2 regions of the Pantoea sp. S-LA4 genome follow, and region 2 is predicted to be linked to the other one. Evidence: predicted binding sites of a transcription regulator. Region 2 holds the regulator's gene; the other holds the start of a gene.
What was found. The regulator PurR, encoded in region 2, represses purine synthesis genes. The targets are predictions, from matches to a motif close to CANGCAAACGTTTGCNTG.
Positions count from the first base shown of each region.

Region 1: a site for PurR is predicted at 10,916-10,933, ahead of ACX3P5_RS01215 (NCS2 family permease). Genes of this name have one in related genera too.

Region 1 covers NZ_JBTLRC010000002.1:61,829-77,557, reverse strand. The annotation lists gene gltP (glutamate/aspartate:proton symporter GltP) at 1-82, opposite strand, end outside; gene acs (acetate--CoA ligase) at 668-2,623, shown strand; gene ACX3P5_RS01250 (DUF485 domain-containing protein) at 2,764-3,093, shown strand; gene actP (cation/acetate symporter ActP) at 3,090-4,745, shown strand; gene ACX3P5_RS01240 (YfaZ family outer membrane protein) at 4,819-5,364, opposite strand; gene ACX3P5_RS01235 (LrgB family protein) at 5,506-6,201, opposite strand; gene ACX3P5_RS01230 (CidA/LrgA family protein) at 6,194-6,619, opposite strand; gene ACX3P5_RS01225 (LysR family transcriptional regulator) at 6,723-7,625, shown strand; gene ACX3P5_RS01220 (Na+/H+ antiporter) at 7,670-9,319, opposite strand; gene ACX3P5_RS01215 (NCS2 family permease) at 9,466-10,815, opposite strand; gene ACX3P5_RS01210 (glutathione S-transferase family protein) at 11,173-11,838, opposite strand; gene soxR (redox-sensitive transcriptional activator SoxR) at 11,878-12,363, opposite strand; gene soxS (superoxide response transcriptional regulator SoxS) at 12,464-12,889, shown strand; gene ACX3P5_RS01195 (YjcB family protein) at 13,136-13,417, shown strand; gene ACX3P5_RS01190 (ATP-grasp fold amidoligase family protein) at 13,510-14,460, opposite strand; gene ACX3P5_RS01185 (oligosaccharide flippase family protein) at 14,469-15,725, opposite strand.
Region 2 covers NZ_JBTLRC010000002.1:1,493,808-1,509,536, reverse strand. The annotation lists gene anmK (anhydro-N-acetylmuramic acid kinase) at 1-670, opposite strand, end outside; gene slyB (outer membrane lipoprotein SlyB) at 955-1,422, shown strand; gene slyA (transcriptional regulator SlyA) at 1,467-1,904, opposite strand; gene ACX3P5_RS07910 (DUF1656 domain-containing protein) at 2,054-2,290, shown strand; gene ACX3P5_RS07905 (efflux RND transporter periplasmic adaptor subunit) at 2,295-3,152, shown strand; gene ACX3P5_RS07900 (FUSC family protein) at 3,149-5,149, shown strand; gene ACX3P5_RS07895 (hypothetical protein) at 5,150-5,617, opposite strand; gene sodC (superoxide dismutase [Cu-Zn] SodC) at 5,748-6,266, opposite strand; gene ACX3P5_RS07885 (aldo/keto reductase) at 6,351-7,247, opposite strand; gene ACX3P5_RS07880 (DUF1289 domain-containing protein) at 7,316-7,555, opposite strand; gene ACX3P5_RS07875 (TetR/AcrR family transcriptional regulator) at 7,733-8,329, shown strand; gene nemA (alkene reductase) at 8,380-9,477, shown strand; gene gloA (lactoylglutathione lyase) at 9,598-10,005, shown strand; gene rnt (ribonuclease T) at 10,125-10,790, shown strand; gene ACX3P5_RS07855 (Grx4 family monothiol glutaredoxin) at 10,846-11,181, opposite strand; gene ACX3P5_RS07850 (C40 family peptidase) at 11,545-12,330, shown strand; gene cydH (cytochrome bd-I oxidase subunit CydH) at 12,389-12,478, opposite strand; gene purR (HTH-type transcriptional repressor PurR) at 12,760-13,785, shown strand; gene punR (DNA-binding transcriptional activator PunR) at 13,782-14,687, opposite strand; gene punC (purine nucleoside transporter PunC) at 14,794-15,729, shown strand, end outside.

The sequences.
Region 1 (15,729 bases), 1.4 Mb from region 2:
TATGCAGCACGGCACCCACAACGATGCCAAGCACCAGGGCTATCAGAATCTGCCAGGCCAGGCTGATTTTAAAACCTTTCATAACGCGTAATTTCCTCAGTCAAAACCCGTTTCTCTCTACTGCGAAGGTGCAGAAGACAATACACACAGGGAAGTGAGCAAAAAGCCCGGTAAATTAGAGGGTGTTTGGAGACAGCGCCTCGCACGAAAATCTGATGATTCCCATACCCATTTTCAGACGCGGTCTGAGTTGATACCTGCAGAACAGGGGCGAGATAAGTACCATTTTCACTGTGGTAAATGCAACCCTTGGCGTCTTCGTTTAAAAGTTCACCACCTGAGTAGCATAAAATGCTGCGCCAGCCGTAAATCCCTAACCTGCTGTTATGAAAAGTATTAGTTCGATGAATTAACGCATAGCTATGCAGAATTGCGCAAAAACTCACCCGGCGCGTTTGCTCGCTTTTTGAACACGGGAAAACACAAAAGGTTACACCTTAATTCCCTATTACCGGCAGGGAGTTAAGCGCAATTCGGTCGTCATCGACGCGCGGGCGCGCGCAGGGTTTATCGCGTGATCTACGGCGCAAAAAAGAAACAAAGCCTCAGGGCGGGCTTCAATTAACCATTGATTGACATATCATTAACATCTTCAAGGAGATCCGCCATGAGCCAAATACATAAACATCCCGTTCCAGAGAATATTGCAGCAAACACCCTGATTACCGCTGAACAGTATCAGACGATGTATCAGCAATCTGTCACTGATCCGGATGCATTCTGGGGCGAACAGGGCAAAATCCTCGACTGGATCAAGCCTTACAGCAAAGTGAAAAACTGCTCGTTTGCGCCGGGAAATATTGACATTCGCTGGTACGAAGATGGCACGCTCAACCTGGCGGCAAACTGCCTTGACCGGCATTTGCAGACCCGCGGCGACCACCCGGCAATTATCTGGGAAGGCGACGACGCCAGCGAGAGTAAGACCCTGACCTTCCGCCAGTTGCATGCTGAAGTCTGTCGCTTCGCCAACGTGCTGGAATTACTCAAGGTGAAGAAAGGCGATGTGGTAGCGATCTACATGCCGATGGTACCGGAAGCCGCGGTAGCGATGCTGGCCTGTGCGCGCATCGGTGCCGTCCATTCGGTGATTTTTGGTGGCTTCTCACCGGAAGCGGTGGCGGGCCGGATCGTCGATTCCAGCGCCTCGCTGGTGATTACTGCCGATGAAGGGATTCGTGCCGGACGCAGCATCCCGCTGAAGAAGAACGTCGATGATGCGTTAAAAAATCCTAACGTTACCAGCGTGAAGAACGTGGTGGTGTTTCAGCGCACCGGCAGTGATATCGGCTGGGTAAAAGGCCGCGACAGCTGGTGGCATGAGCTGATGCTGAATGCCAGTACCAATCACTCTCCTGCTGAAGTCGGGGCGGAAGATCCGCTGTTTATCCTTTATACCTCAGGCTCGACCGGCAAGCCGAAAGGGGTGCTGCACACCACCGGCGGTTATCTGGTTTACGCTGCCACTACCTTTAAATTTGTCTTCGATTACCATCTGGACGACGTCTACTGGTGTACCGCTGACGTCGGCTGGATCACCGGTCACAGCTACCTGATTTACGGCCCGCTGGCCTGTGGCGCGACCACGCTGATGTTTGAAGGCGTGCCGAACTGGCCGACCCCGAGCCGCATGGCGGAAGTGGTGGATAAGCACAAGGTGACGCTGCTCTACACCGCTCCGACCGCTATCCGCGCCCTGATGGCCGAAGGCGATAAAGCGATTCAGGGCACCGACCGCAGCACGCTGCGCATCATGGGTTCGGTCGGTGAACCGATTAACCCGGAAGCCTGGGAGTGGTACTACAAGAAAATCGGTAACAGCCGCTGCCCGATCGTCGATACCTGGTGGCAGACTGAAACCGGTGGCTTCATGATCACGCCATTGCCGGGTGCGACCGAACTCAAGGCGGGATCGGCCACCAAACCTTTCTTCGGCGTGCAGCCAGCGCTGGTCGATAATGAAGGCCAGCCGCAGCAAGGGGCCTGTGAAGGCAATCTGGTGATCACTGAATCCTGGCCGGGTCAGGCGCGTACGCTGTATGGCGACCATGAGCGCTTTGAACAGACCTACTTCTCTACCTTTAAGAATGTCTACTTCAGCGGTGACGGCGCGCGTCGTGACGAGGATGGTTATTACTGGATCACCGGACGGGTAGATGACGTCCTCAACGTCTCCGGCCACCGTCTGGGCACCGCTGAGATTGAGTCAGCGCTGGTGTCGCACCCGAAAATTGCCGAAGCCGCGGTGGTGGGCATTCCGCACAGCATCAAGGGCCAGGCGATTTACGCTTACATCACTCTGAATCATGGCGAAGAGCCGTCGCCGGAGTTGTACACCGAAGTGCGTAACTGGGTACGTAAAGAGATCGGCCCGATTGCCACCCCGGATGTGCTGCACTGGACCGACTCGCTGCCGAAAACCCGCTCCGGCAAGATCATGCGCCGTATTCTGCGCAAAATCGCCACCGGTGATACCACCAATCTTGGCGATACCTCGACCCTCGCCGATCCTGGCGTAGTGGAAAAACTGCTTGAGGAGAAACAGTCGATCAAAATGCCGTAAGCGCACCTTATCCGGCGGGAAGATCATTTCCCGCCATGCCCGCCCTACGCAGTGTGTTTCTGTAGTCACAAATAAAATTACCAGCCGAACCCGCGCCCAGGCGTGAGGTTTACGCCTGCAAGACCTCTGGAGAAAATGTGATGAATGACGCCCTTTCGAAACAGGATGCAATCTACCAACAGATTGAACGTAATCCCCGCTTTCATGAGTTAGTTCGTAAGCGTCAGGCGTTTGCCACGCTGCTGTCGCTGATCATGCTGGTGCTCTATGTCGGATTTATCCTGCTGATCGCCTTCGCGCCGGGCTGGCTCGGCACGCCGCTCCATCCCGGCACCAACGTTACCCGCGGTATTCCTATTGGCGTCGGACTGATTGTGATGTCATTTGTGCTGACCGGCATTTACGTCTGGCGCGCCAACGGCGAGTTTGATCGCCTGACCAAAGCGATCCTGAGCGAGGTGAAATCATGATACGTCTCTGCTTATGGATGCTGGCGGCGCTGCTGCCGTTTTCGGCGCTGGCCGCCGATGCGATTACCGGCGCGGTGCAGCGTCAGGCGGTCAACTACCAGGCGATCATCATGTTTGTGATTTTCGTGGGTGCCACGCTGGGCATTACTTACTGGGCGTCAAAGCGCACCCGTTCGCGTAGCGACTATTACACCGCTGGCGGCAACATTACCGGCTTTCAGAATGGCCTGGCGATGGCAGGCGACTTTATGTCTGCCGCCTCGTTTCTCGGTATTTCGGCGCTGGTCTATACCTCCGGTTATGACGGCCTGATCTACTCGCTCGGCTTTTTAGTCGGCTGGCCGATGATTCTGTTCCTGATCGCCGAACGGCTGCGTAACCTTGGGCGCTACACCTTCGCCGACGTGGCCTCATATCGCCTGAAGCAGAAACCGATCCGTACCCTGTCCGCCTGTGGTTCGCTGGTGGTGGTGGCGCTCTATCTGATCGCCCAGATGGTCGGTGCCGGTAAACTGATTCAGCTGCTGTTTGGCCTCAATTACCATGTGGCGGTGGTGCTGGTCGGCATTCTGATGGTGATGTATGTGCTGTTTGGCGGCATGCTGGCGACCACCTGGGTGCAGATTATCAAGGCGGTGCTGCTGCTGTTTGGTGCCACCTTTATGGCGGTGATGGTGATGAAAACCACCGGCTTCAGCTTCAATACGCTGTTTACCGAAGCGATGGCGGTCCACCCGAAAGGCATCGCGATTATGCAGCCGGGCGGGCTGGTGAAAGATCCGATCTCGGCGCTGTCGCTGGGGCTGGGATTGATGTTCGGTACCGCCGGCCTGCCGCATATCCTGATGCGCTTCTTTACCGTCGCCGATGCCAAAGAGGCGCGTAAAAGCGTTTTCTGGGCCACCGGCTTTATGGGCTATTTCTACTTCCTGACCTTTATTATCGGCTTTGGCGCGATCCTGCTGGTCGGTGCCAATCCGGCGTTTAAAGATGCCAGCGGTGCGCTGATTGGCGGCACCAATATGGCGGCGGTGCATCTGGCCAACGCGGTGGGCGGCAGTACCTTCCTCGGCTTTATCTCGGCAGTGGCTTTCGCCACTATTCTGGCGGTGGTCGCGGGCTTAACCCTGGCCGGTGCCTCGGCGGTTTCGCACGACCTCTACGCCAGCGTCTACCGTAAAGGCCAGGCGAGCGAACGTGATGAGCTGCGGGTCTCTAAGATCACCGTGCTGGTGTTGGGGATTGTGGCGATTGCGCTGGGTATCCTGTTTGAGAAGCAGAACATCGCGTTCATGGTGGGCCTGGCCTTCTCAATTGCCGCCAGCTGTAACTTCCCGATTATTCTGCTGTCGATGTACTGGTCAAAACTGACCACGCGCGGCGCGATGGTCGGTGGCTGGCTGGGGCTGATTACCGCCGTGGTGCTGATGATCCTCGGCCCGACCGTCTGGGTGCAGGTGCTGGGTCATGCTAAGCCGATCTATCCGTATGAGTATCCGGCGCTGTTCTCAATGGCGATTGCCTTTATCGGCACCTGGCTGTTCTCGGTCACCGATCACTCGCAGCAGGGAGCCGAGGAGCGTTCACGCTTCCGGATGCAGTTTATCCGTTCGCAGACCGGCTCCGGTATCGATCAGGGCAGAGCGCACTAGGTTCCGGTTAAGCGCGAGATAAAAAAAGGGCGGCACCCCTCAGGGTGCCGCCCTTTTCTCTTGATCGGCAGAATCAGAAACGCAGCGAAGCGCCGACGTACGGACCGTCGACCAGTACGTTATCTTTACGGCCATCTTTGTTGTTCAGTTCGATGTACTGATAACCGACGCGCAGGTTAAGCAGTGAAATCGGGGTGAAGCTCAGGCCACCGCCCGCTTCCTGGTAGCTGTCGAGCTGATCGGTAAACGATTCTGGCGCATAGTAATATTCGCCATACAGACCCCACATGCTGTTGAAGTTGTATTGCGCTGCGCCACCCAGCGCCACCGCAAATCCATCTTTTCCATCTTCAGGATGGGTGAAGATCGCTTTTGCGGTCGGCGCCAGACGCAGAGGTCCGAAATCAACGTTGTAACCCAGACCGGCACCGTAGGTGCTGCCGTCATGGTCGCTGCGCAGCCAGTTGCCTTTCAGAAACAGGCCGGGTGTGGTGGTGCCAAGACCTACATTCAGGTTGGTGTTGTGCTCGCTGACGTCAACACTGCCTTCGATAGCCTGTGCTGCACCGCTCAGTAAAACGAGGCCAAGTGCGCTCCCGGTAACAAGTTGCTTAAACATGATTCCACTCCATGAAGGACAATTAATTCGGCGGCAAGGTTAACAGCCTGAAATGGGGAAACAACAAAATCTGGAAAACTTTACGTAAAAATACGTGTCTCATTCAGGACGCCCGCCGTCGCCTGCGTAACGCAGTCTGGACTATATCGCCCACATCAGATGGCCGATCAGCGGCGCCAGCACCACGGTAACCACGCCGGACAGCATCATCACCAGACTGGCGACCACGCCCTCCTGCTGACCGAGCTGATAGGCGCGAGCCGTACCGGCACCGTGCGAGGCTGCGCCGAATCCCGCGCCTTTTGCCACGCCCTGCTTAATCGCAATCCGCAGAAACAGCACATCACCTACCGCCATGCCAAACACCCCGGTGATGACCACAAACAGCGCCACCAGATCCGGCTGACCGCCAATCGGCCCCGCCGCCGCCAGCGCAAACGGCGTGGTGATGGAGCGCACCGCCAGGCTGCGCTGAATCGACTCCGGCAGCGTTAACAGACGCGCCAGCCAGACTGAACTGCAGACGGCGACCAGAGTAGCGGTTAACACGCCCGCGCTGAGCGATAGCCAGTGGCGTTTGATGATGGCCACGTTCTCATATACCGGTACCGCAAACGCCAGCGTTGCCGGTCCCAGCAGCCACAGCAGCCAGTGGTTTTCGGCAATATAATCCTGCCAGCTGATGTGGGTCAGCAGCAGCAGCGCCACCAGCACCACGGGCGTCATCACCAGCGGCATTAACAGCAGCGTGCGCCAGCGGCGATAAAGCCGTTTATTCAGCGCATAAACCAGCAGCGTGACCGCCACGCACAGCAGGCTGACCATCAGATCACGCATCGTTGCCCTGCTTACGCGCGGCACGCGCGACTTCGTAACGGTAAAGCCGATCGACCACCAGCGCGGTCGAGGCCAGCACCAGCAGCGTACTGACGCCAATCACCACGCAGATGCGCCAGCCATCAACCCGCAGCAGATCACCGTAGTTCACCACCGCCACCACCGCCGGAATAAAGAACAGCAGCATCTCCGCCAGCAGCCAGCGGGAGCCCGCTTTAACCCAGCTCAGCGGCAGCACCCGCGTGACGATTAACGCCAGCATCAGCAGCATACCGACAATATTGGCGGGCAACGGCAGATGCAGCCAGTTGACCAGTTGCTGACAGGCAACAAACACACCGATATACAACCCCAGCTGTAACGGCAGGCTGAGCCACTGCAACCGGCCGGGCCTGTGTGAACTGAGCGCGAGTGCCATCACCTTTTCTCCCCGATTAAATTCAGGGGAACAGTATAAATCGCCGACAGAGAGTGAAAAAAATGAATTAATATTATTGAAATCATGCCTGAAAGGAATAGTTATGGACGTTCGTGCCCTGCGTTACTTTACCGAGGTGGTCCGCCAGCAGAGTTTCACCCGCGCCGCGCAAAAACTGTTCGTCACCCAGCCGACCATCAGCAAAATGCTGCGCCAGCTGGAGGAGGAGCTGGGCTGTACCCTGATTCTGCGTGATGGTCGTCGCCTGCACCTGACCGACAGTGGTCAGGCGGTCTATCAGCGTGGCGTGGCGATTCTGCAGGAGTTTCATCAACTGGAAGCGGAGATTGGCGACATTAACCAGCTGAAGACCGGTGAACTGCGGCTCGGTATTCCGCCGATGGTCGGGATGCAGATTGCCGGATCGATCTCCGCCTTTCGTCGTCGCTATCCCGGCGTGAAGCTGAAAATCTCTGAGTTTGGCGGTCTGACGGTACAACAGGCGGTGCTGGCTGGCAGCCTCGATATCGCCCTGACGGCGCTGCCGGTCGATGCCGACCTGCCGCTCAACACTCTGCCACTGATGCATCATCCGCTCTGCGTGCTGCTGCCGCGTCGGCCGGAATGGCTGAGCCGCAGCCAGATAGGGCTGGCCGAACTGGCGCAGCATCCGTTGCTGATATTCAATGAGGAGTTTTCGCTCAATCGTCAGCTGATGCAGGCGTTCCAGCGACAGAACCTGACGCCAACGGTGGCGGTGCGCAGCGGTCAGTGGGATTTTCTGGCGGCGATGGTACAGGCGGAAATGGGGCTGGCGATTCTGCCGGAGCCGATCTGTCAGCGTCTCGATAAGCAGTCGCTGCTGTGGCTGCCGCTGGAGTCGGAGCTGAAGTGGAGCCTGGGATTGATCTGGCGTGAAGGGAATTATCTGTCGCGTAGTGCTCAGGCGTGGATTGACTGCTGCCGCGAACACTGGCCCGATCGGGTACCGCGCCTGTCGGTGTGAGCCAGCGGCACGCTGCAACAGCTGCGCAGCGTGCCGGCCGGGTATTACTCTTCTTTTTCGATCAGTAACGCTTCAAGCAGGTCGAGATCGTGCAGTAACTTCTGCATCGTCTCGTTGGAGATCTGCTGAGTGGCGCGCAGGTGATAGACCTCGGCCCGTTCGGCACGCAGGCCGGTCAGGCGGAAGCGGCGCTCCAGGTTTTCCGCGAACAGCGCATGTTCAAGGTCGTTCTTGCCCTCGGCGCGGCGACGTAAGTTGCCAATCACCCGCAGGCTCACCTCTTTCAGCAGTTCCGGGTCGATATTCTGATCCGACTCATTCTCCAGTCGCGCTTCCATCTTATGCAGGCTCTCAATCGCCACGCTGGCCATCACCGCACGGGCATTTTGCAGCTCGCGGCGCTGTGCGCTTTTATCGATGGTATCGATGCCGCGCAGCAGAATCGGCAGGATCACCACGCCGACCAGCAGCGAGAACAGAATCACCCCGGTGGCGATAAAGACCAGCTCATAGCGTGCCGGGAAAGGGTCGCCATTGCTGAGGAACAGCGGAATCGATAACACACCAGCAAGCGTAATTGCCCCGCGGACCCCGGCAAACGAGGCGATCAGCAGTTCACGCAGCGAGTAGTTGGAGAACTCCAGTGGCTTTTTCTTCAGCAGACGTTTGCTGAAGCGCTGCATGATATACAGCCAGCCAAAACGCACCAGCATCAGCGCCAGATAGACCAGACTGATGTCGGCGAACAGCATCCACAGCTCGACGTTAGGATCGGCATTCGCCTGGTCCACCGAGGTTTGCAGGATATCTGGCAGCTGCAGGCCCAGCATCAGGAACACCATGCCGTTGAACACGAATTCCAGCATCTGCCAGACGCTGTTGGCGCGCAGACGCATCGCCAGCGGTGCCTGACGAATAATGCCGGAACGGGTGATGGTCATGCCCGCTGCGACCGCAGCCAGGATACCCGACACGCCGAGGTGTTCAGCAATCAGATAAGAGGCGAACGGCAGTAACAGCAGCAGCACGGTCTGGGTGGCCGGATCGTCACCGCTCCAGCGGCTGAGGATGCGCAGTGATTTGCCGTAGAGCCAGCAGACCGCCACACCGGCGATCAGACCGCCAATCGCGACTTTCAAAAATTCGACGCTGGCTCCGCCCCAGGTGAACACCATGGTGCCCATCGCGACCGCGACGGCAAACTTCAGCGACACCAGGCCAGATGCGTCGTTCATCAGGGCTTCGCCCTGCACGATCGACATGATTTTTTTCGGAATGCGGCCTTCGCCGACAATCCCGGAGAGCGCCACGGCATCGGTCGGTGACAGCACCGCCGCCAGCGCAAAGGCCGGAATCAGCGGAATGCCCGGCACCATCCAGTAGATCAGATAGCCAATCCCGACCACGGTGATCAATACCAGCACCAGCGCTAAGCCAATAATCTCCCGGCCATGATGCAGGAACTCGCTGATGGGCGTTTTCCAGCCGTCGGCAAACAGCAGCGGCGGGATAAACAGCACCAGAAACAGTTCCGGGTCAAAATCAACATGCAGACCAAAGTTGGGCCAGGCCATCAGCGCGCCAGCGGCGATCTGTACCAGCGGCAACGGGATCTGAAAAGGCAGAATGCGAGCCGCGACGCCAGAGAGCGACACGACCAGCGTCATGATGAGAATAGTAAAAAAGATTTCCATGCTTTCCTTAGGCGTCGTTATCTTTCAATCATTGTTTGAGCGCTAAAGTGTAAAACAAACCGAACTCTGAAGGGTCAGCTACGCGTGCGGCGGGCGGGAAAAAAGTGAAAAATACCGGACGCACGCCTGCACGTCCGGTTGAACAGTCAGATCGCCCAGCCTCCGGCGTAAAATGCCACTAACGCGACGGCAATCACCACCGTGCCGACATTCAGCTTGCGCCACTCGCCGGCAAAAATACGGCCCACCACCAGCGAGGCAAAACCGATCATAATGCCGGTAACGATGTTGCAGGTCAGCACGATAATCACCGCGGTTAACAGGCCAGACATCGCATCGACAAAATCATTGAAGTCGATTTTCGCCACGTTACTCAGCATCAGCAGGCCGACATACATCAGCGCCGGCGCGGTAGCGTAGGCCGGAACCAGCCAGGCCAGCGGCGACATAAACAGAATCACCAGGAACAGCAGGCCGACCACGATAGCGGTCAGGCCGGTTTTGCCGCCCGCCGCTGTTCCGGCTGCCGATTCGATATAGACCGCCGCAGGTGAGGCACCGACCAGGCCGGCAAACAGGCTGCTGACCGAATCGGTCGTCAATGCGCGGCCGCCATTGATTATCTGTCCCTGCTTATCCAGCAGGTTAGCCTGGCCCGCGACCGCGCGAATGGTGCCGGTGGCGTCAAACACGGCGGTCATCACCAGCGCCAGTACGCTTGGCAGCACCACCGGCTGCAACGCCCCCATGATGTCCAGACTGAACACCAGCGACTGACCGCTGGCGTCACGCAGGCTGGGCAGCGCAAATAACCCTTTGTAGCTCACCGTCGGGTCAAAGATCAGTCCGAGCAGCGAAATGGCGATAATGGTCATCAGAATGCCGCCCGGCACCCGCCGTTTTTCCAGGCCAAAAATCGCCGCCAGCCCAAGCAGTGACATGATCACCGGAAACGTGGCGAACTGGCCCAGCGCCACCGGCAAGCCAGGTGCCGGATTTTTTATCACCAGCCCGACGCCATCCGCCGCAATCAGCAGCAGAAACAGGCCAATCCCGACGCCGGTACCGTGCGCCACGCCCATCGGCAGGTTACGCAGGATCCACGCACGGATGCCGGTGACCGAAATCAGGGTAAACAGCAGCCCCATCAGGAATACCGCGCCAAGCGCGACCGGTACGCTGATGTGCTGGCCCAGCACCAGGCTGAAAGCGGTAAAGGCAGTCAGCGAGATGGCACAGCCAATCGCCATCGGCAGATTGGCCCACAGCCCCATCAGGATTGAGCCGAAGCTGGCGACCAGACAGGTCGCGACAAAGACCGCCGTTGGGGGGAAACCGGCTTTACCGAGCATCCCCGGCACCACAATCACCGAATAGACCATCGCCAGAAAGGTGGTCAGTCCGGCCAGAATTTCCTGGCGCACGCTGCTGCCGCGCGCCGAGATCGCGAACCAGGCGTCCAGTTTTCCACTGGCCGGGCGTGATTCAATTGACATAGTTGAGCCTCAAAGATTTTTTGTTGTGTGGATCGCTCTGCGACCGTCGCTGTCCCTGAAATAAGCGGGTAATCCGGGCGCGCTGACGGAATAAGCCCGTCAGGCAAACGTTTACCTTGCCGCAGATAGTTGGCAGTCAAAGGACCGCCAGATAAAAAGGCAAACGATTATCCGGCGTTTAGCGGCACATTTTCAACTGGCTGGAAGACATTATTCAGCACAAAGATCAGGTAACAGCCCTACAGCCTGGCAGGACAAAGGCTATCGCGCGCGGCTGACACCTTGAAGTTACAGGCCTTTTTTACTGCGGAGAGGCTGGCGTCACCGGGCGAAAAAACGGTGCGCCAGCAAAGAGGATTAACCTGGCAGGGAAAGCTCACCGCCCTGATCGATAGCCCGCTGCCAGGCGGCGCGCTGCTGGACGGTTTGCAGCCATTTCTCACTGGCGGGCATCTGCTCCAGCCCGGCGCGTTGCGCCAGCGCCAGCAGCGGGAAGCTCATCTGTATATCGGCAATGCTGAAACGCTGCCCGGCAAACCAAGGATTGGCCGCCAGATGCTGTTCAATCATCTTCTTATGCGGTTGCAGCTGCTTGTCCAGCCAGGCTTTCTGTACCCCTTTGCCAAACGCGGCGCCCACCGGACGCAGCAGCCACGGCACCGGCGCTTTCCCCATCTGTCCGAAGATCAGCTTCATCACCAGCAGCGGCATCAGCGATCCCTCGGCATAGTGCAGCCAGTAACGCGACTGCAGCCGCGCCTCTTCATCACTGAGCTTCAGCCGAAATTCGTGATCGTATTTCTCCTCCAGGTACTCCAGGATGGCGCCCGATTCGGCCACCACCCGGTTTTCATCGGTAATCACCGGTGATTTACCCAGCGGATGCACTTTTTTCAGCGCCTCGGGCGCCAGCATGGTGGGCTCGCGTTGATAACGTTTGATCTGGTACGGCACTTCCAGCTCTTCCAGCAGCCACAGCACCCGATGCGAGCGCGATTGCTCAAGATGGTGAACAGTGATCATCATGATTCCCTGTGTGTTGACCTTCCACCAGTATAGACCTCACCCAGCGTCCGGATGTTTATCGTCCTGTTCCGGGTCGAGCAGCACCGCACCCGATCCTTGCTGGCCGAGCCGGTCGCCGGGATTGCGCAGCGGACAATCACGCATCGACAGACAGCCACAGCCGATGCAGCCATCCAGATCGTTACGCAGTCGGGTCAGGGTTTCGATGCGCTTGTCCAGCTCCTCACGCCAGTGCTGGGTCAATGCATCCCACTCCGGGGCCGACATCCGCTTATTGGCCGGAATATGCTCCAGGCTGTCGCTGACCGTCGCCAGAGGAATGCCAATGCGTTGTGCAATCTTGATGATGGCGACGCGGCGCAGCACGTCACGGCTGTAGCGTCGCTGATTACCGCCGTTGCGGGTGCTGAAAATCAGCCCTTTGGTTTCATAAAAATGCAGCGCAGACACCGCGACACCGCTGCGGCGCGCCACTTCGCCCGGCGTTAATACCGGTTTGGGGTAGTTGCGATCTTTTTTCATCTGGCTCTTTACCTCAAGTTAACTTGAGGAATTATACTCGCATCCCATCAAAACGACTAAACTCCCATTATCGCTAATTAAGCACCAGAAGGATGAGGCCATGATGCAAGAAGAGATCATTCATTCCCTGACGCACTGGATTGACCAGAATCTGGACAAAAGTCTGTCCATTGATGAAGTGGCTGCAAAATCGGGCTATTCGAAATGGCACCTGCAGCGTATGTTCCGTACCGTGACGAAACAGACGCTGGGTGGCTATATTCGTGAACGCCGCCTGACGCTGGCTGCCGAGGCGCTCTCTCAGACTCAGCGTCCGGTCTTTGATATTGCCATGCAGTATGGTTATGACTCGCAGCAGACCTTTTCGCGGGTATTTCGCCGCCAGTTTTCGCAAACCCCTACCGCCTATCGCCATACCATGCGTCGTCAGGCGATTCAGCGCCCTCGTCTGCTGAGCTTTGACTGCAAAGAGAGCATGGCCAGCTTTACCCAACGTACCACCGGCGAGTGCTGCCCGGTCCGCTAATGCCCAGGCCGCCCGTCATCGGGCGCGCCTGATCGCCTCTGCTTCCCCTGCTGTTCAAATCTGCAACACTTTCCTGCCATACCAGTGTCAAATTTTGTTCAAAATTTCAAATCGGGTGATATAATGTGACCCAAGTCACACTATGAACCTGGGTTGACGGCGCTAAAGCACTTCCTGACACGCTTTTCCGCCGCCGGTGATGTCCGCAGGTTGTCAGGAATACTTACTGATATTGAGGTCCGGCCGATGGCTACGTTAACCACCAGTCTTCTTGTTATGCGTTGGGAATTGTTGAGCGCCGTAATGATGTTTTTCGCCAGCACCCTGAAAACCAAACTGCGTCAGGATAGTCATCATGTGATGGCATTCATGTGTGGCGGCATTGGTTTGGGCATGACCTGCTGGTTTGTTACCGGTCTGATGGGAATTACCCTGAGCATGGAAAACGTGCACAACTTTATGGAAATCTCTAAGCACGCCTTTATCGACGTAATGAGTCAGGCGCCCGCTGAGTGGCCGATGCCCTGATGGAGGGCGCGCGTCATGATGCGCGTTTAATGTGCTGATTTTTCCCAATAAAAAACCCCGCTAAGCGGGGTTTTTTACATTGCTGTGTGTGCTTAAACTTTCTTCAACATGGCAGGGATATTAACATCCTGCACTGTGACGCCCGGTCTCTGCGTTCCGCGGCGGTCCTGAATCCACATATCTCCCATCATCTGGTTTAAACCCCGATCCAATCCGGTCACCAGGCCTGCACCCGGCGTGAAAGTGAGTTCACCGAAATAGATCTGTTCTTCATGGATATACCAATCGACCCGCACGTAGTCGAAGTCACTGGCCAGCTTTTTGCTCAGATCGAGCGCATGTTGCAGTGACGGCAGAATCGGTGAGACATCCAGACCGGTATCGCGAATCTTATGAAACGCCTCGTTGAGGTTATTCACATAGAAATTCATCGACAGCAGCGGCTGGCAGCGGTTGTAGATCACCTGCAACACATATTCGAACTTGCCATCACGCTTGTTGAACATATGAAACTTGTAATCAATCGGCGCGCTTTTGCCATCACCAATGTACTTCTCAACCAGAATGCGCGGCTTGATGTAGCGATAGTGGATCTCACGCGCTTCGTTAGCGAAATCGGTTTTCAGCCAGCGATAGCAGTCATGAATAATCTGCTGTTTGCGCAGCGCGTCTGGCTCTTCCAGCAGAATCTCCACCATGTTGGAGGCGTGGTTCGGCTTGATCACCGTCCCTTTCCAGCACGGTAAGCTGTTCAGCGTGGTCGGGTCAGTGGTTTCGTGTACCAGCGGAATCAGGTACTCATTACCGATTTTTTCAGCAATGAATTCGCGTACCGAATATTTGTCCGACAGACGACCGTAGTTCTGGTAATCGCCATAGACAAATTTACGGTACAGCACCTTTTCGTTGAACACTTTTGGCTGACGCAGATTGGGCAGCTTTCTGAACTTGTGGAAGTAGTAGATGCGGTCCTGGTACGCCCAGGGCATCTTCTTAATAAAGTACTGCACACTTCTTCTGAGTTCTTCTTTCAACTTGAGCATATCTGACCTCATTTGTAGGTTTTGTAGTTGAGTGAGGAAACCTGAATCTTTTGAATGACGCCGTTTTTAAAGAAGTAATTCATTACGGTCAGGGACAAAAGCTCGGAAAGGAACACGCTCCATGCGGCTCCCATGATGCCGTGGCCCTGGATCAACCACCATGAGAGCGGCAAACTGATGACCATCAGACAAATGATTTTCTTCAGCAGGTAGTTAAACCCTCCTTCCTTGACCATGTAGCGATAAGCTACTGTCCCCATTGCCGAAAAGCTGGTCGCTATCGACAGCAACGTAATGAGACTTCCTGACTGTGTGTATTCCGGACCGTACAACGCGATAATGATCTGCTCGCCATACATCGAGATGACCAGCAGCATCAGCAATGAAACACCCATCACATAACCATTGAGCCGGGCAGCCAGCCGGATGGCGACCTCGCCACGCTCTCTGAAGATTTCAGTGAAGCAGGAGGTGATCAGCGCCACCGGGATAAAAATCCAGGAGGCAGAAATGGTATTGGCGGCGGCAAACAGCCCGAGATCCCGCGCCGGCGCGGTGCCCGCCAGAAACATCTGCGCCGCTTTGACCTGCACAGAAATAAAGATGCTGGAGATCGCCAGCGGCAGACCGGCATACATCAGGTAACGCAGATAAGCCGTGCGCTTTTCACGCGGCGGCATCTGATCCTGATGTTCCTGATAAAAGTTGTGACGTTTGATCAGGTAAGGCACCAGCGTCACCGCCACAATCGACAGCGTCAGCCACAGCGGATTGAGGCGCAGCCAGGCGATGGTGAAGCTAATCGCGAAACTCAGCAGCATACCGACCGCGTTGGCGATGGTGTTCAGCCGAGAAGCGAGACGCGCATTGTTATAAACGCTGAACGTATCCTGGGTGACAAAAACCGAGGCAACAAATGAGGCCAGTGCAAATGCCAGGAAATTTTCCTGCATGTTGTACCAGACCCAGATTAAGACTGGCACCGAGGTGAGCAGCAATAACACCATCCGCAGGGTGCGCGCGATGGTCATCAGGCGTAAGCCTTTCGACGCATTTTTACTGACGCGCTTAAACAGAATGGTTTCGGTGCCAAAGATTGCCACGGTTTGCACCATCGCAAATAGTGAGGTTGAAAACGCCATCTGGCCAAACACCGTTGGGCCAAAGGATTTCGCCACGTAAGAAGTCACAAATATGACGCCAAACACGGAGATGATCTTCTCAGACATCATCCAGGCGGCATTCGACATTACGCTCAATTTCATCGAC
Region 2 (15,729 bases):
ACAGTGCCGGGATCAGAGTGCCACTGCGCGCCCATTGTGCATCCTGATCGTAGGCTTTGCCCTGATTGCGCCAGATCCAGGCATCCAGCAACATGTTGCCGGGTCCGGTATCAAAACCGCGCACCGGCTGGCCGGGAAACAGCAGCGAGAGATTGGCGATGCCGCCAATGTTCAGCACCATGCGGCGTTCCGTGGCGTCCATTAACAGCGCCTGATGGAAAGCGGGCACCAGCGGCGCGCCCTGCCCGCCGAGCGCCATATCGCGGCGGCGAAAATCCCCGACAACGGTCACGCCGGTTGCCGCAACAATCCGGTTGTTATCGCCAATCTGTAACGTATTCGGGGCGGCACTTTGCGGTTCATGCCAGACGGTCTGCCCGTGACAGCCTATCGCGACCACATCGCTCGCCTCCAGCGATTCGCGCTGCATTAAGGTCAGCACCGCATCGGCAAACAGCTGGCCCAGCCGGGTATCGAGCTGTCCGAGCTGTGACAACGTCAGGCTTTGTCCCTGGCAAACCGCCAGAACGGCCTGGCGCAGATCGGGCGGCATCGGATGGCAGTAGCTGGCCTGCTGCGCCACCAGATTCTCATCAATCGCCGCCAGTACCACATCCACCCCGTCCAGGCTGGTGCCCGACATCACACCAATATAACGTCCTGATTTTATAGCCATTGTTTTCTCCCCGCTGGAGGTGCGAATCATTGCGATTAGCCTGACAAAATACGCAGGCTAATTCTATGATTAAATTATTTATTTCTCAGAGCTGGCGAGCCGGTAACGCAACGGCACTATTTTTCTCCGTCGATTGAATTATTGTTAACCTTACAGAGTCTATGCTTCTGTCCAGCCGTGTTTTATTCGGACAAGGATTAATTTGCCAGGTTTGTGTCTTATACTGTGTGCAGGATATCGCGATAAACGTGGCGCCTTCTCGACTAAAGGAGTTTCAAATGATTAAGCGTGTAGTGGTGGTCGCTTTGACCGGTGTGATGCTGGCAGGTTGTAGCAACACAAGTACGCTGTCGGGTGATACCTACAGTGCCAGTGAAGCCAAACAGGTTCAGAGCGTCTCTTACGGTACTCTGGTCTCGGTTCGTCCGGTGAAAATTCAGGGCGGAGATGAGAGTAACGTGATTGGTGCCATCGGTGGTGCCGTGCTGGGTGGTTTCCTCGGTAACACCATTGGTGGTGGCAGCGGACGTAGCCTGGCAACAGCCGGCGGTGCGGTACTGGGCGGCGTAGCCGGTCAGGGCGTACAGGGCGCAGTGAACAAGACTGATGGTGTTGAGCTGGAGATCCGTAAGGATGATGGTAACACTATCATGGTGGTACAGAAGCAGGCCGCAACGCGCTACTCGGTTGGTCAGCGTGTGGTGATGGCATCGAACGGCAGCCAGGTGACCGTTTCACCTCGCTAAGGCGAATGATGTGAAAAAAAACCGACGCCTGAGCGTCGGTTTTTTTATTTCTCGCGGTTCTGCAGTTCGAGAATATTTTTTTCCAGCCGGGCAATCAGCGTCACCATCTGGTTGATCTCTTCGCGGCTGATGCCGGAGAGAATATCATCGCGCGTTTCATCAATCACGCTCTCAACCTGTTCGATGATCGGTTCCGCCTGCTGCGTCAGCTTAATGCGCTTGGCGCGGCGATCGTTGGCGCAGGTCGAACGGGTAATTAATCCCTTATCCTCCAGCTGGTCGAGCGTCCGCACCAGTGAAGGTTGTTCGATGCCGATGGCTTTGGCTAATTGAATCTGTGACTGCTCTGGCGGCAGTTGATGAATATTGTGCAGCGTTACCCAGTGAGTCTGAGTCAGCTCAAGCGGTTTTAATCGCTGATCAATCAACGCGCGCCAGATGCGCACCAGTCGAGATAAATCCGTTCCGAGGGGCGTATCCATTTCATCTCCTTATAATTAGCTTGCTAGCTATCAAGCCAGATTTTACACTATTCTGCGAGTTTACAGGATAAATTACAAATCCCGGACCGCCGCGCAGCGACAGGGCATCGCTTTCGGGCTGCCGCTCGGGTTAATTAAGGATATCAAACGTGCTCACCCACCTCTTCTCCAGTGCCAAACCGCTAACCGATCTGGTGGTCGGCGCTTCGCTGTTTTTCCCGCCCATCTTCAAAGCGGTGATACTGGGTTTTCTGGTCTGGTTGCTGATTCACCCGCTGGTGCGCGGCTGGATCTACTCTGGTGATATCTGGCATCCCACGCTGTTTGATCTCTCTCTGTTTGTGCTGTGCGTTACCGCCGCACTCTGGCTCATCGGTCACGGATAATCGTATGAAATTTAACGCGGTGAAATATTTCTCCACCCTGATTGTGTTTGCGCTGGCGCTGCTGGCCGGTGGATGGATGTGGAATTACTACATGCAGTCGCCCTGGACGCGCGACGGCAAAGTACGGGCTGAACTGGTCGATATCACGCCACAGGTCTCTGGCCGCATTACTCAGCTGCAGGTCAAAGACAATCAGTTTGTCCATCAGGGTCAACGATTGCTAACGCTGGACCCGGTGCCGTGGCAAATTGCACTCGACAATGCCGAAGCGCAACTCAGCAAGGCGCAGGCCGATCTGGCCCGAACGCAGCACGAATTTAACCGGCGTAGTCGCCTGCCGCGCAATGTGATTTCAGCGGAAGATCTCGACGCCGCACGGCTGGCCGCTAACGCCGCCGTCGCCAGTGCCAAAGCGGCCGAGGCGGAGCGGGATCGGGCGCGCTGGAATCTGCAACAGACGACGCTGACCGCGCCCACTGACGGCTGGATCACTAATCTCACTCTGCGGCCCGGCAACTACGCCACCGCGGGCAGTCCGCTGTTTGCGCTGGTCGATAGCCACTCTTATTACGTGGTGGGCTATTTTGAAGAAACCAAGCTGCGCCATATTCATCCGGGCGCAGCGGCTCAGGTGGTGCTCTATAGCAATGGCGCACGACTCCAGGGCCAGGTAGACAGTATTGGCCGCGCCATCTACGACCAGAGCATTGAGACGGACAGCGGTCTGGTGCCGGACGTCAAGCCTAATGTGCCCTGGGTGCGGCTGGCGCAGCGGGTGCCGGTACGCATTCGTCTCGATCCGCTGCCGGCTGAGGTGCCACTGGTGGCCGGAACCACCTGCACGATCACCATTCAGCCATGAATTTTCAGTGGCTGGCGTGGGATCAGTTACCCTGGATTAAGGCCAACGCTAATCAGTGGCGCTATGCATTGCGCAACGCCATTGCCATGTGTCTGGCACTCAGTATCGCCTATGGGCTGGATCTGGATGAGCCTTACTGGGCGATGACCTCGGCGGCAGTCATCAGTTTTCCGACCGTGGGCGGTGCCATCAGCAAAAGCCTTGGCCGGATTGTCGGCAGCCTGCTCGGGGCCAGCGCCGCGTTGCTGATCGCCGGACATACCCTGAATGAACCCTGGCTGTTTACCTTTGCGATTGCCGGCTGGCTGGCGCTCTGTACCGGCATCGCCAATCACTATCAGAACAATGTCGCCTACGCCTTTTCTCTCGCCGGCTATACCGCAGCCATTATCGCCTTCAGCAGCGTTAACATCACCGATATTACCGATTTATGGACCATCGCTCAGGCGCGGGTCTGCGAAGTGATCTCCGGCATCCTGTGTGCCGGTTTTATGATGATGGTGCTGCCGAGCACCTCCGATGGCGAGACGCTTATCACCTCGTTAAAGCAGATGCACGCCAGGCTGCTGGAGCATGCGGTGTTACTGCTGCAACCGTCGGTCAGTGACAACATTCGTACCGCGCATGAGAATGTCATCAGTCAGATTCTGACCATGAATCTGCTGCGGATTCAGGCCTTCTGGAGCCACTACCGCTTTCGCCGCCAGAACAACGTGCTCAACTACGTGCTGCACCAGCAGCTGCGGCTGACCAGCGTGCTCTCCAGCCTGCGCCGTATGTTGCTGAACTGGCCCGACGCGCCCGACGCGCTGTTTGCTGCGTTGCAACAGCTGCTGGCTGAGCTGGGGAAACCGGAGTGTGATAAGTACCGGCTGGCGCGCATTCTGCGTAGCGTCACGCCAGCGGCCGACGGTGACTACCGGCAGCGCGCTTTTTGTCAGCGGCTGCGTTATTTTTGCTGGATGTATCTCAACGTGCTGCGCTGGATCCGGTTGCTGGATCGCGCCGATGCCGATACCCGCTTTCAGCCCCCGCCGGTTCCGGCCTTAGCACGCGACAGCGACAGCGCCGAAGCGGGCTGGAGCGCGCTGCGTACCTTCAGCATCATCGTGCTGGGCTGCGCGTTCTGGATCAATACTCAATGGTCCTCCGGTGCGGCGGCACTGACCTTAACCGCCATCGCCTGCGTGCTCTATGCCTCTTCACCGTCGCCGGGCGGCAGCGTGACGCTGCTGCTGAAAACCCTGCTGTGGCTGTTTGCCTTTAGTTTTGTGATGAAGTTCGGTCTGATGGTGCAAATCAGCCAGCTGTGGCAGTTTTTACTGCTGCTGTTCCCGCTGCTGGTGACGCTGCAGCTGTTTAAGTTACAGCAAAAGCAGCGCGCCGGGATGTGGGGACAATTTATTGTGTTTATGGGCTCGTTCATCGCCGTCACCAACCCGCCGACCTGGGATTATCAGGATTTCTTCAACGACAACATCGCCAAAGTGTGCGGCGTCCTGCTGGCCTGGCTGGCGTTCCAGATTTTACGGCCCAGCTCAGATGCGCGCCGAAGTCGTCGTCATATCCGTGCATTGCGGCTGGCGTTTCTTGATCAGCTCAGACGGCGTCCGCGCCTGAGTGAAAGCCGTTTTGAATCGCAGATTTATCATCGCATCAGCCAGCTTAGTCACAGCCGGGATGAGCAGGCGCGCGTCTGGTTATTGCGCTGGGGCGTGGTATTGCTCAATTGCTCGCATATTGTCTGGCAGTTGCGGCAGTGGCAGGCGGATTCCGCCACGCTGATCAGCGTGCGCGACAGCAGTTTGCAGAATCTTCAGCGGATTATCAGCAGTCGCGGGGTGCAGCACAGTTCGCTGGATCTGATCCTGGCGGAGCTGGAGAGAATGATCGCCTCATTGCTGGCGCTGGGCAGTAATGAGGCGAGTGAACTGGCCGGTATTCTCTGGCGGCTGCGCTGTTCGCTGGCTCAGCTGAAACAGGCGGTGCCGGGCTGATTACTGGCAATATTGCTGCTGCTGCCGGGTGAAATCATCCTGCAATTGCTGCAGCGTTTTATGGCCTTCAAAGCGGGTTTTATCAACCTCGGTCATCGGCTCGATGACCAGCGCCTTTTCATCCGGCGAGAAGATAAACCGCCGGCTCAGTTCGGTGCCGGTAAAACTTTTGCCGACAATGCCGCCGCAGACCATGGTCATGGTGCGTCGATAAATGGTGGTGTCAGTAAAATTGGTTTCGGTAGCGCTGCGATAGACCTGATCGCAACCCTGCGCTTCCAGCTTGCGCACCGTATTACGGCTCAGCCATTCACGTCCTTTAGCAATCTTTTCGCAGGTGCTGCGCATCGGGTTGGTATCAATGGTGCGCTGCAGCTCCCGCCCGGTTTCCGTCACCAACTGCGTATCGTTGGGTTTATCGCATCCCACCAGCAGCAAGCACAGCAGTAATGCGCCCTTGAATTTCATATACCTGCTCCTTCACCCATCACGCTTTCTTACCTGAATCAATATCATAGGGGGGAAATGTGCAGGATGGTACAACAATTCATAAACAGGCTGGAAGAAAAACAGGCGGCACCGATGGCCGCCCTGAAAATCAGATTACGCCGCAGGCAAAGCGTGCCCCGCCACCGCCCAGCGGTTGCGGATGATCGGCATGGTTATCGCCGCCCACATGCACCATCAGCGCTTTACCCTTAATTTCACTCAGCGATTTGAGACGTGGCGCGAGCACCGGATAGCTGGCGTTGCCTTTCTCATCCACATAGACGGCTGGCAGATCGCCTGAGTGCCCTTCCGCGTAAGGCCCCAGATGTTTCCCGCTGTTAGCCGGATCAAGATGGCCGCCTGCCGCACCGGCCGCTACTACCTTGCCCTGCGACTCGCCCGGTTCACAGCTGCCCTTTGCATGTACATGAAAACCATGAATACCAGGCTGCAGCCCTTTGAGATCGGGCGTGAACTGCAGGCCATACCGGGTCTCTTCAATCGTCACGTTACCGAGCGATTTTCCAATCCCCTCCGCGGTGACCTGATGGATGGTGACCTGTTCACTGGCGGCCTGAGCCGCTCCGCAAGTCATAAGGGCAAATAGCGCAACTGCTTTGAGCTTCATGGTGACTCCTTGTTGGTACCAGGGTATGGCATAAGCCTGGTACCGGTTGCGCTATTCTGCCGAAGATTGACGCAGTTTTACGCTTCAGGGCACATCGAAGCCTAACGCAGCCTTGCGGATGCGGAACCATTGCTGACGGTTCAGGGTCAGGTTTACCGCTGCGGCTGCTTCAGTGACGCGCGCCGTTTTGCCTGATCCGATAATCGGCAGCGGCTTGCTCGGCAGCATCATAATCCACGCATACACTACCTGCTCCATGCTGCTGGCACCGGTCTCCTGGCGTATCACCTCCAGCTCGTCTCGCAGTGGCTGATAGTGGGGATCGTTAAACAGCCGTCCGCCGCCCAGACAGGACCAGGCCATCGGCCGGAAACGTAACTGCTGGCACTGATCGAGCGTGCCGTCCATCAGCAGATTTTGCTGCACCGGCGAGATCTCCAGCTGGTTAGTGACCAGGGAAAATGGCAGACGGGACTGCAGCAGCGCGAATTGCGCTGGCGTGAAGTTAGAGACGCCTGCGTGCAGCACTTTGCCACTCTGGTGCAGCGTCATAAAGGCCTCGGCGACCTCGTCGGCCTCCATCAGCGGATCGGGACGGTGAATCAGCAGCAAATCAAGGCGATCGGTGCCGAAATGGCGCAGCGAATTTTCCGCACTCTGAATGATATGCGCTTTATCCGTATTGTAATGGCCGATCCGATGCTCAGGCCGGGCGCGGGTTGCAATCCCGCATTTGGTGACGATCTGCAGCCGTTCGCGCAGTCCTGGCGCCAGCTTCAGCGCCTCGCCAAATGCCGCTTCGCACTGATAATCACCATAGATATCCGCGTGGTCGACGGTGGTGATGCCGAGGCTCAGGTGATGCTCAATAAATGCCACTCGTTGCTGGGGCGACATCCCCCACTCCATCAGCCGCCAGTAACCCATAATGAGCGGTGAAAAATCCGGACCCTGCGACGCGATGGCTTGCGGTTGTAACATAACGATCTCCCTGTGGCACGATGGCTGGAATAAAGGTGTCAGAGAGTATAACGGAAACCGCCACGTCGTCAGAACAAGCTCGGTTGATGCGGATCAATCGGCTCCTCTTTCTTCTGTTGCCGCAGCAGTCGCAGGCGGCGCTGGTGACAGAGACGCAGCACCTCACGCTTCTGCGTGTCGCTGAAGCGCATCCAGTTGAACCGCTCTTCGCGGCTGCGTAAACATCCCAGACAGTAGCCGCGGGCATCGCTCTCGCAGATGCCACGACAGGGACTGGGAACCGGGAAAAACTCAAGCTGCTCGGCCACCACGACTCCGGTGTTAAAGATGAAACGGACTATTGAAGAGATCTTAGCCTGTTTGTGCAACAAAGAAGCAATATCTGTTACCCGATTCTTGCTGATCACCGTCACGGAGTGAACACTCTGTGCCAAAAGCGACTCGCCCGATTGCATTAGACCGACTGGTCTACTAATCTCCCTGTCATGAACAAGACGCAACCACGCAATGAAACCCGCGAACATCTGCTCCGTATTGGTGAGCAGCTTTGTCTGCAACGGGGTTTCACCGGAATGGGGCTGAGCGAACTGCTGACCCTGGCGGAAGTGCCGAAAGGCTCTTTCTACTATTACTTCCGTTCCAAAGAGACCTTTGGCGTGGCGCTGCTGGAGCGCTACTTTGCACGCTTCCTGCAGGATGTTGAGCTTCAGCTGAATCAGCCCGATGGCACGCCGCGTGAGCGTCTGCTGAACCATTTTCGGGCTGCTGAGCAGCTGTTTACCCAGCAGGGACACATCGTGGGCTGTCTCGGCGTCAAGGTATCGGCAGAGGTCTGCGATCTCTCTGAACCGATGCGCGACGCGCTGCAACAGGGCGCAGCAAAAATTACCGCGCTCTATGCAGAGACGCTGAGTGCCGCTGCTCAGCAGGAGTCGCTGGCATTGCCGCATCCTCCGGCGCAAATGGCCGAACTGTTGTCGCTGTTGTGGCTCGGTGCAAGCTTACAAAGCAAGATTTCCCGCGAGCCGCAGCCGCTGCGGCTGGCATTACGTACCATCGAACAGTGGCTGAAAATCCACTGATTTTTAAAAAAAGTGTTTGTAGACGACTGGTCTACTAATCAGGAGCTAACATGGCGAGTACCCAGCTGTTTCGTCCGCTGAAAGTCGGCGCAATTACCGTGCCAAACCGCGTTTTTATGGCACCACTGACCCGTCTGCGCAGCATTGAGCCAGGCGATATTCCTACTCCGATGATGGGCGAATATTATCGCCAGCGCGCCAGCGCCGGTTTGATCATTACTGAAGCCACCCAGATCTCTTTTCAGGCGAAAGGCTATGCCGGCGCACCAGGCCTGCATACTCAACCGCAGATTGCGGCGTGGAAAGCGATTAACGAAGGCGTGCATCAGGCGGGCGGACACACGGCGGTACAGCTGTGGCACACCGGCCGTATCTCACATAACAGCGTGCAGCCAGAAGGTAAAGCCCCGGTTGCGCCATCGGCCCTTGCTGCCGGTACCCGCACTTCACTGCGTGCCGCTGACGGCAGCGTCTACCGCGAAGAGACTTCGGTACCTCGTGAGCTGACGGTGGCTGAGATTCAGCAGATCGTCGCCGATTTCGGTCAGGCCGCCGCCAATGCGCGTGAAGCCGATTTCGACCTGCTGGAACTGCACTCCGCACATGGTTACCTGATCCATCAGTTCCTGGCACCTGGCTCTAACCAGCGTACCGACGAATATGGCGGCAGCATCGAGAAGCGTGGCCGTTTTGCGCTGGAAGTGGTTGATGCGGTGATCGCTAACTGGTCAGCTGACCGCATTGGTATCCGCGTATCGCCTATCGGCAGCTTCCAGAATCTGGATAACGGTCCGGATGAGGAAGAAGCAGCGCTGTGGTACATCGGTGAGCTGGCAAAACGCAATATCGCTTACCTGCACCTCTCCGAGCCAGACTGGGCTGGCGGCAAGCCGTACAGCGATGCCTTCCGTGAGAAAGTGCGTAACCTGTTCCCTGGCGCGATCATTGGCGCAGGTGCTTATACCGTTGAGAAAGCGGACGATCTGATCGCCCGCGGCCTGATCGATGCGGTGGCGTTTGGTCGTGATTATATCGCGAACCCGGATCTGGTGGAGCGCCTGCAGCAGGATGCGCCGCTGAACCCGCAACGTCCGGAAAGTTTCTACGGCGGCGGTGCTGAAGGCTATATCGATTACCCGACGCTGTAATCTTCTTACAGGCTGCCATCCGGGAAGATGATGGCAGCCATTATTCACTGGCGATTTTGATCGCTATACTTAGCGCTGGTGTCATCCGGCGATGGCGTTTTGATTATTAAAGAGGATGTTATGCGTTTACTTCATACCATGCTGCGCGTTGGCGATCTGCAACGTTCGATCGATTTCTACACCCGTGTGCTGGGCATGCGCGTGCTGCGTCAGAGCGAAAACACCGAATACAAATATACGCTGGCCTTTGTGGGCTATACCGAAGAGAGCGAAGGTGCAGTCATCGAGCTGACCTACAACTGGGGCGTGGATAAATATGACCTCGGCAATGCTTACGGACACATTGCGCTGGGCGTTGATGATGTGGCTGCGGCCTGCGAACGCATCCGTAACGATGGCGGCAACGTCACGCGTGAAGCGGGTCCGGTGAAAGGCGGCTCGACCATCATTGCCTTTGTTGAAGATCCCGATGGTTACAAAATCGAACTGATCGAAAACAAACACGCCGGTCACGGCCTGGGCAACTAAGCCTGCTCTTCAGCCTGCCCTGCCGGGTGGGCTGATCTTCTCTGCTCTTCTTCATCTGCTGCACCCGGGCCCGTTTTTTGCCATAATGCGCGCTGCCCTTTTTCTGCAATGAGATCCTGATGTCTGAATCGAATTCCCCCCATGCACTCAATCAACGTTTCCGTGGCTTCTATCCGGTGGTCATCGACGTGGAAACCGCCGGTTTCAACGCGCAGACTGACGCGCTGCTGGAGATCGCGGCCACCACGCTGAAAATGGATGAAGAGGGTTGGATCCATCTCGACCAGACGCTGCATTTTCACGTTGAACCTTTTGTCGGCTCGCTGCTGCATCCTGAAGCGCTGGCATTTACCGGCATCGATCCCAGTAACCCGCTGCGCGGCGCAGTGAGTGAATATGAAGCGCTGCACGCCATCTTTAAGATGGTGCGTAAAGGCATTAAGGATACCGGCTGTAATCGCGCCATTATGGTGGCGCACAACGCCACTTTCGATCTCAACTTCATGAATGCCGCCGCCGAACGCGCCAGCCTGAAACGCAATCCGTTTCACCCGTTCGCCACCTTTGATACCGCGGCGCTGAGCGGACTGGTGCTGGGTCAGACGGTGCTGGCGAAAGCCTGTAAAGCGGCAGGAATGGATTTTGACAGTACCCAGGCGCACTCGGCGCTGTACGATACCCAGCAGACCGCTATTTTGTTCTGTGAACTGGTGAATCGCTGGAAGCGACTGGGTGGATGGCCGCTGCCGTTTGCTGAAGGCGAGCCATCAGCGACCGCTGACTGAAGAACCGGCAATGAAAGACAATGAAAAAGGCCGACATCGCGTCGGCCTTTCTGTTTTATTCCGCTTCTTTAAACTTCTCTGCGGTCTCTGTGATCAGCGACTGCAGTTCACCGCGCTGGAACATCTCGACGATGATGTCACATCCGCCGACCAGCTCGCCATCAATCCACAGCTGTGGAAAGGTTGGCCAGTTGGCATATTTCGGCAGCTCTGCACGAATGTCCGGGTTCTGCAGAATATCCACGTAAGCAAAGCGCTCACCGCAGGCTGACAGCGCCTGAACCGCCTGCGCAGAGAAACCGCAGCTTGGCAGTTTCGGTGAACCTTTCATGAACAGCAGGATCGGGTTTTCTGCGATCTGGCGCTGAATTTTTTCTACAGTACTCATAATTGCCTTCCTTAATTCGTCACTTCGTGTTTGTTTATTGTAGCGACTTCGCACCAGGACTGAAAACGAGATTTTACCGCTGCCGGATTAAATCGCCATGTTTGTTAAGTCCGCTCATCAGCCCTGATGCCACCCGGTTATTAACGGCCAGTAACATATTAATAATTTGCAATAGTTTTGCCGATATAAGACGCTGAAAATGTTCATTTTCAACGCAATTGCGTGAGGCCGAAAGATTAATAAAAAAAGGCGTTACTGTTTTCAAACGAACTGGACTAGAATGGCATCGGCGCTGATCCTGGATCAGATTATTCCCAACTTTGTCGCGGTGCGTAGTGGCCCTGACAACTTAACTAAAACCGGACTATGCGTTTAATCATTACGCTTTTCATTCTTGCCTTTGCGCAACTGTTCTTTAACATCGCTTCTGCCTCACCGCAGGCGCCGGTGAATGTCAGTTCGCATAAAGCAGAGAAAAAGAGTGCGCGCGAAGATGAGCGCCGCAAGCGTCGCCCGCTGAAAACGGCGGCAAAGAAAACACGCGTCAGTCCGGTTCAGAAGCTCAAAGTCAAAAAACAGAAAAAAAGCGAACTCACCGCCAGCCATCTTCCCGCTAAGAAAAGTAAAACCTCCCTGAAAACGGCCAGTAAAAAACGCTACGGCCACCAGCGTTCGCTTAAAACCGTTGACGCCAGCAGCAGTGACACCGGCACCATTAAAATGAGCAAGTCACATCGTCAGCGTTACCAGAAAGCGCGCGAAACGGCGATGACCAAGCTGATGGGCCAGTTGGGCAAACCTTATCAATGGGGTGGCACCTCACCGCATACCGGTTTTGATTGCAGCGGCCTGGTCTGGTACGCCTATAAAGATTTGGTCAAGTTCAAGATCCCGCGCACCGCCAATGAGATGTTCCATCTGCGCGACGCCGCGCCGGTTAAACGTGAGTCACTGGAGAAAGGCGATTTAGTCTTTTTCCGCATCAATGGCCGCGGCACCGCCGATCACGTTGGGGTTTATCTCGGCAACGGCAAATTCATTCAGTCACCGCGTACCGGCAAAGATATTCAGATCAGTGCGCTGGGTGAAGACTACTGGCAGCGCCACTATATTGGTGCGCGTCGGGTCATGACGCCAAAGACCATTCGCTAACGCAGCCGTTGAGCGATCGCCAGACAGCAAAAAGCCGGGCCATGCCCGGCTTTTTCGATCAGTGCAGAATCGCGGTGAAGCTAAAAGCGACAATCATCAGCAGGCAGCCGACGGTAGTCATCAGCGCCAGTTTCAAATCGGTACTCATTTAACTCTCCTTAGTCACAATTTTTGTGGGGTTAAGCCATTTTCCCACAGGACCGGGTAAAAATCTCGTTTTATCCGCCCAGCCTTGTTAGAATCCTGCCTTTGTTGCGCAACGCGCGCAGCCCCGGTTCCGTTTGCTCTCTTTTCAGGCGCTCATTACCCGCCAGTCGCCCTGTTTACCGGTCAGAAAACCTGCATAATTGCGCAGAAAACCCTGAGCAGACGCAAACGTTTAACATTATGCTTATCATTGCGTTAGATAAGCCCTGGAGTCCGATTTTAATGGCAACAATTAAAGATGTGGCAAAACGCGCCGGCGTCTCAACGACCACCGTTTCGCACGTCATCAATAAAACGCGTTTTGTCGCTGAAGAGACGCGCAACGCCGTCTGGCAGGCGATTCAGGAACTGCACTATTCGCCCAGCGCCGTGGCGCGCAGCCTGAAGGTGAATCACACCAAAACGCTGGGCCTGCTGGCGACTTCCAGCGAAGCGCCCTACTTTGCTGAAATTATTGAAGCAGTGGAAAACCACTGTTTCGACAAAGGCTATACCCTGATTCTGGGTAATGCGCACAATGATCTGCAGAAGCAGCGCGCCTATCTCAGCATGATGGCGCAAAAGCGCGTCGATGGGCTGCTGGTGATGTGCTCTGAGTATCCGGACGATCTGCTGAAAATGCTGGAAGAGAACCGTAACATCCCGATGGTGGTAATGGACTGGGGCGAATCCCGCGCCGACTTTACCGACACGGTGCTGGACAATGCGTTTCAGGGCGGTTATCTCGCCGGGCGTTATCTGATTGAGCGTGGCCATCGCGAGATTGGCGCCATCCCCGGCCAGATGGAGCGCAACACCGGAGGCGGACGTCACGCCGGCTTCCTGAAGGCGCTGGAAGAAGCGGGTATTCAGCCGCGTGCCGAGTGGATTGTCCAGGGTGACTTTGAACCTGAATCGGGCTATCAGGCAATGCAGCAGATCCTGTCGCAGAAACAGCGCCCGACCGCGGTGTTCTGTGGTGGCGATATCATGGCGATGGGGGCGATTTGCGCCGCCGATGAGATGGGATTGCGCGTGCCGCAGGACATTTCGGTGATCGGCTATGACAATGTGCGCAACGCGCGCTACTTCGCGCCGGCGCTGACCACCGTTCATCAGCCGAAAGCGCAGCTGGGTGAGAAAGCGCTGGAGATGTTGCTGGATCGCATCACCAGCAAACGTGAGATTTCTCAGACCATCGAAGTGCATCCAACCCTGATTGAACGTCGTTCCGTAGCTGATGGTCCGTTCCGCGACTACCGCCGTTAATCTTCGCTTAACCACTCCTGATTAAGCGTTTGCGCATCACCCAGATAGCTGAGTAACCAGCCGGTCGCCGGTGATGCGCGATCTTCCGCCCAGCTGACACAACAGGGACTCTCCGGAAAAGCCACCGGCAGGGTCAGCTCCACCAGCGCGCCGCTGTCCAGCAACGGCCGGGCCAGATGACCAGGCACCATCGCCACGCACAATCCCGCCAGTACGCAATCCAGCCCGGTCTGCCATTCCGGCACCACCAGCCGACGCTGGTTGTCGAGCGTCCACGTCATCCGGCGTGGCAGCGCGCGCGAAGTATCTTCCAGAACCAGCGACGGCCAGCTGCGCAGGGTATCGTCATCTATCTGGCTCACTTCCGTCAGCGGATGGTGGTTCGCGACCACGCAGCGCCAGTTGAGCGTCCCCATATCGCGAAAGGCAAAGCGGCCGCCGACCGGGATCGCCTGAGTCGCGCCGATAGCAACCTCCACCCGGCCATCCGCCAGCGCATCCCAGACGCCGTTGAACACTTCATAACTGATGTGCAACTCCATGTCAGGAAAGTGCCGGTAAAAATCCTTCACTAATTGTCGGGTACGCTGCGGCTTGACGATACAGTCCACCGCAATACTTAACTGCCCGCGCCAGCCGTTGGCCAGCTGCTGACACTGGCGGCGGGTGGCGAGCATTTTTTTGATGACGCTGCGCCCTTCCCGGACAAAATGCTCTCCCGCAGGGGTTAATACCACCTCACGATGCTGACGTTCAAACAGCGGAACCGCCAGCCAGGTCTCCAGCTGGCGCACCGTGTAGCTGATAGCCGACGGCACCCGATGCAGCTCCTGCGCCGCCGCGCTGAAGCTGCCACCGCGCGCCACGGCATCCACCACTTCTAACGCATATTCTGACCACATATTCTGCCTTCAAATTTTTTAACAGCAATCGGCAAATATTAGCGTTTCACAGCGGCAAACGCACCTTTTACACTCTGCCGCGTTCAACCTGCAAAATGAGAATCAGATGTCACCGTCAAAAGGATTTATGCCTTATCTCGCTCTGCTGAGCATGCTGGGCTTTTTAGCCACCGATATGTACCTGCCCGCGTTTGGCGCGATGCAGCAAACTTTCAATACCTCGCCAGGCCTGATCAGTGCCAGCATGAGCCTGTTCCTGGCCGGTTTTGCCTGCGGCCAGCTGTTCTGGGGTCCGCTCTCCGATCGCATCGGGCGTAAGCCGGTGCTGCTGGCTGGACTGGCGCTGTTCGCCGTCGGCTGTGCCGGTATGCTGTGGGTAGAGGATATTTTTCTGATGCTGGCGCTGCGCTTTGTTCAGGCGATTGGCGTCTGTGCGGCCGCTGTCAGCTGGCAGGCGCTGGTGGTCGATCGCTATCCGGCCGCACGTGCTAATAAGGTGTTTGCCACCATCATGCCGCTGGTGGCGCTTTCGCCAGCCCTGGCACCGCTATTAGGCGCGTGGCTGATTGGTCATTTCCACTGGCGTTCGATCTTCCTGGTGCTGACGCTGATTGCGCTGGCCTTGATCCTCACGACGCTGCGCCTGCCGTCGGGCCGCAAAGCAACGGGCAACCAGGGCGCAAATCCGGGCTTTTTTACCCTGCTTAAATCCCGGGTTTACAGTGGTAACGTACTGATTTATTCCGCCTGTTCCGCCAGCTTTTTCGCCTGGCTGACCGGCTCACCCTTTATTCTGGCCGATCTGGGCCTGTCGCCCGCCGATATTGGTCTGAGTTATCTGCCGCAGACGGTTGCCTTCCTGATTGGTGGCTTCGGCTGCCGTGCCCTGCTTAACCGTTTTAAAGGGGCGCAGCTGCTGCCGTGGCTGCTGGCGGTCTACAGTCTGAGCATCCTGGCGCTGTTTGCCGTCGCACTCTCCGGCCACAGTACGCTGCTGAGCCTGCTGCTGCCGTTCTGCGGCATGGCGCTGGCTAACGGTGCT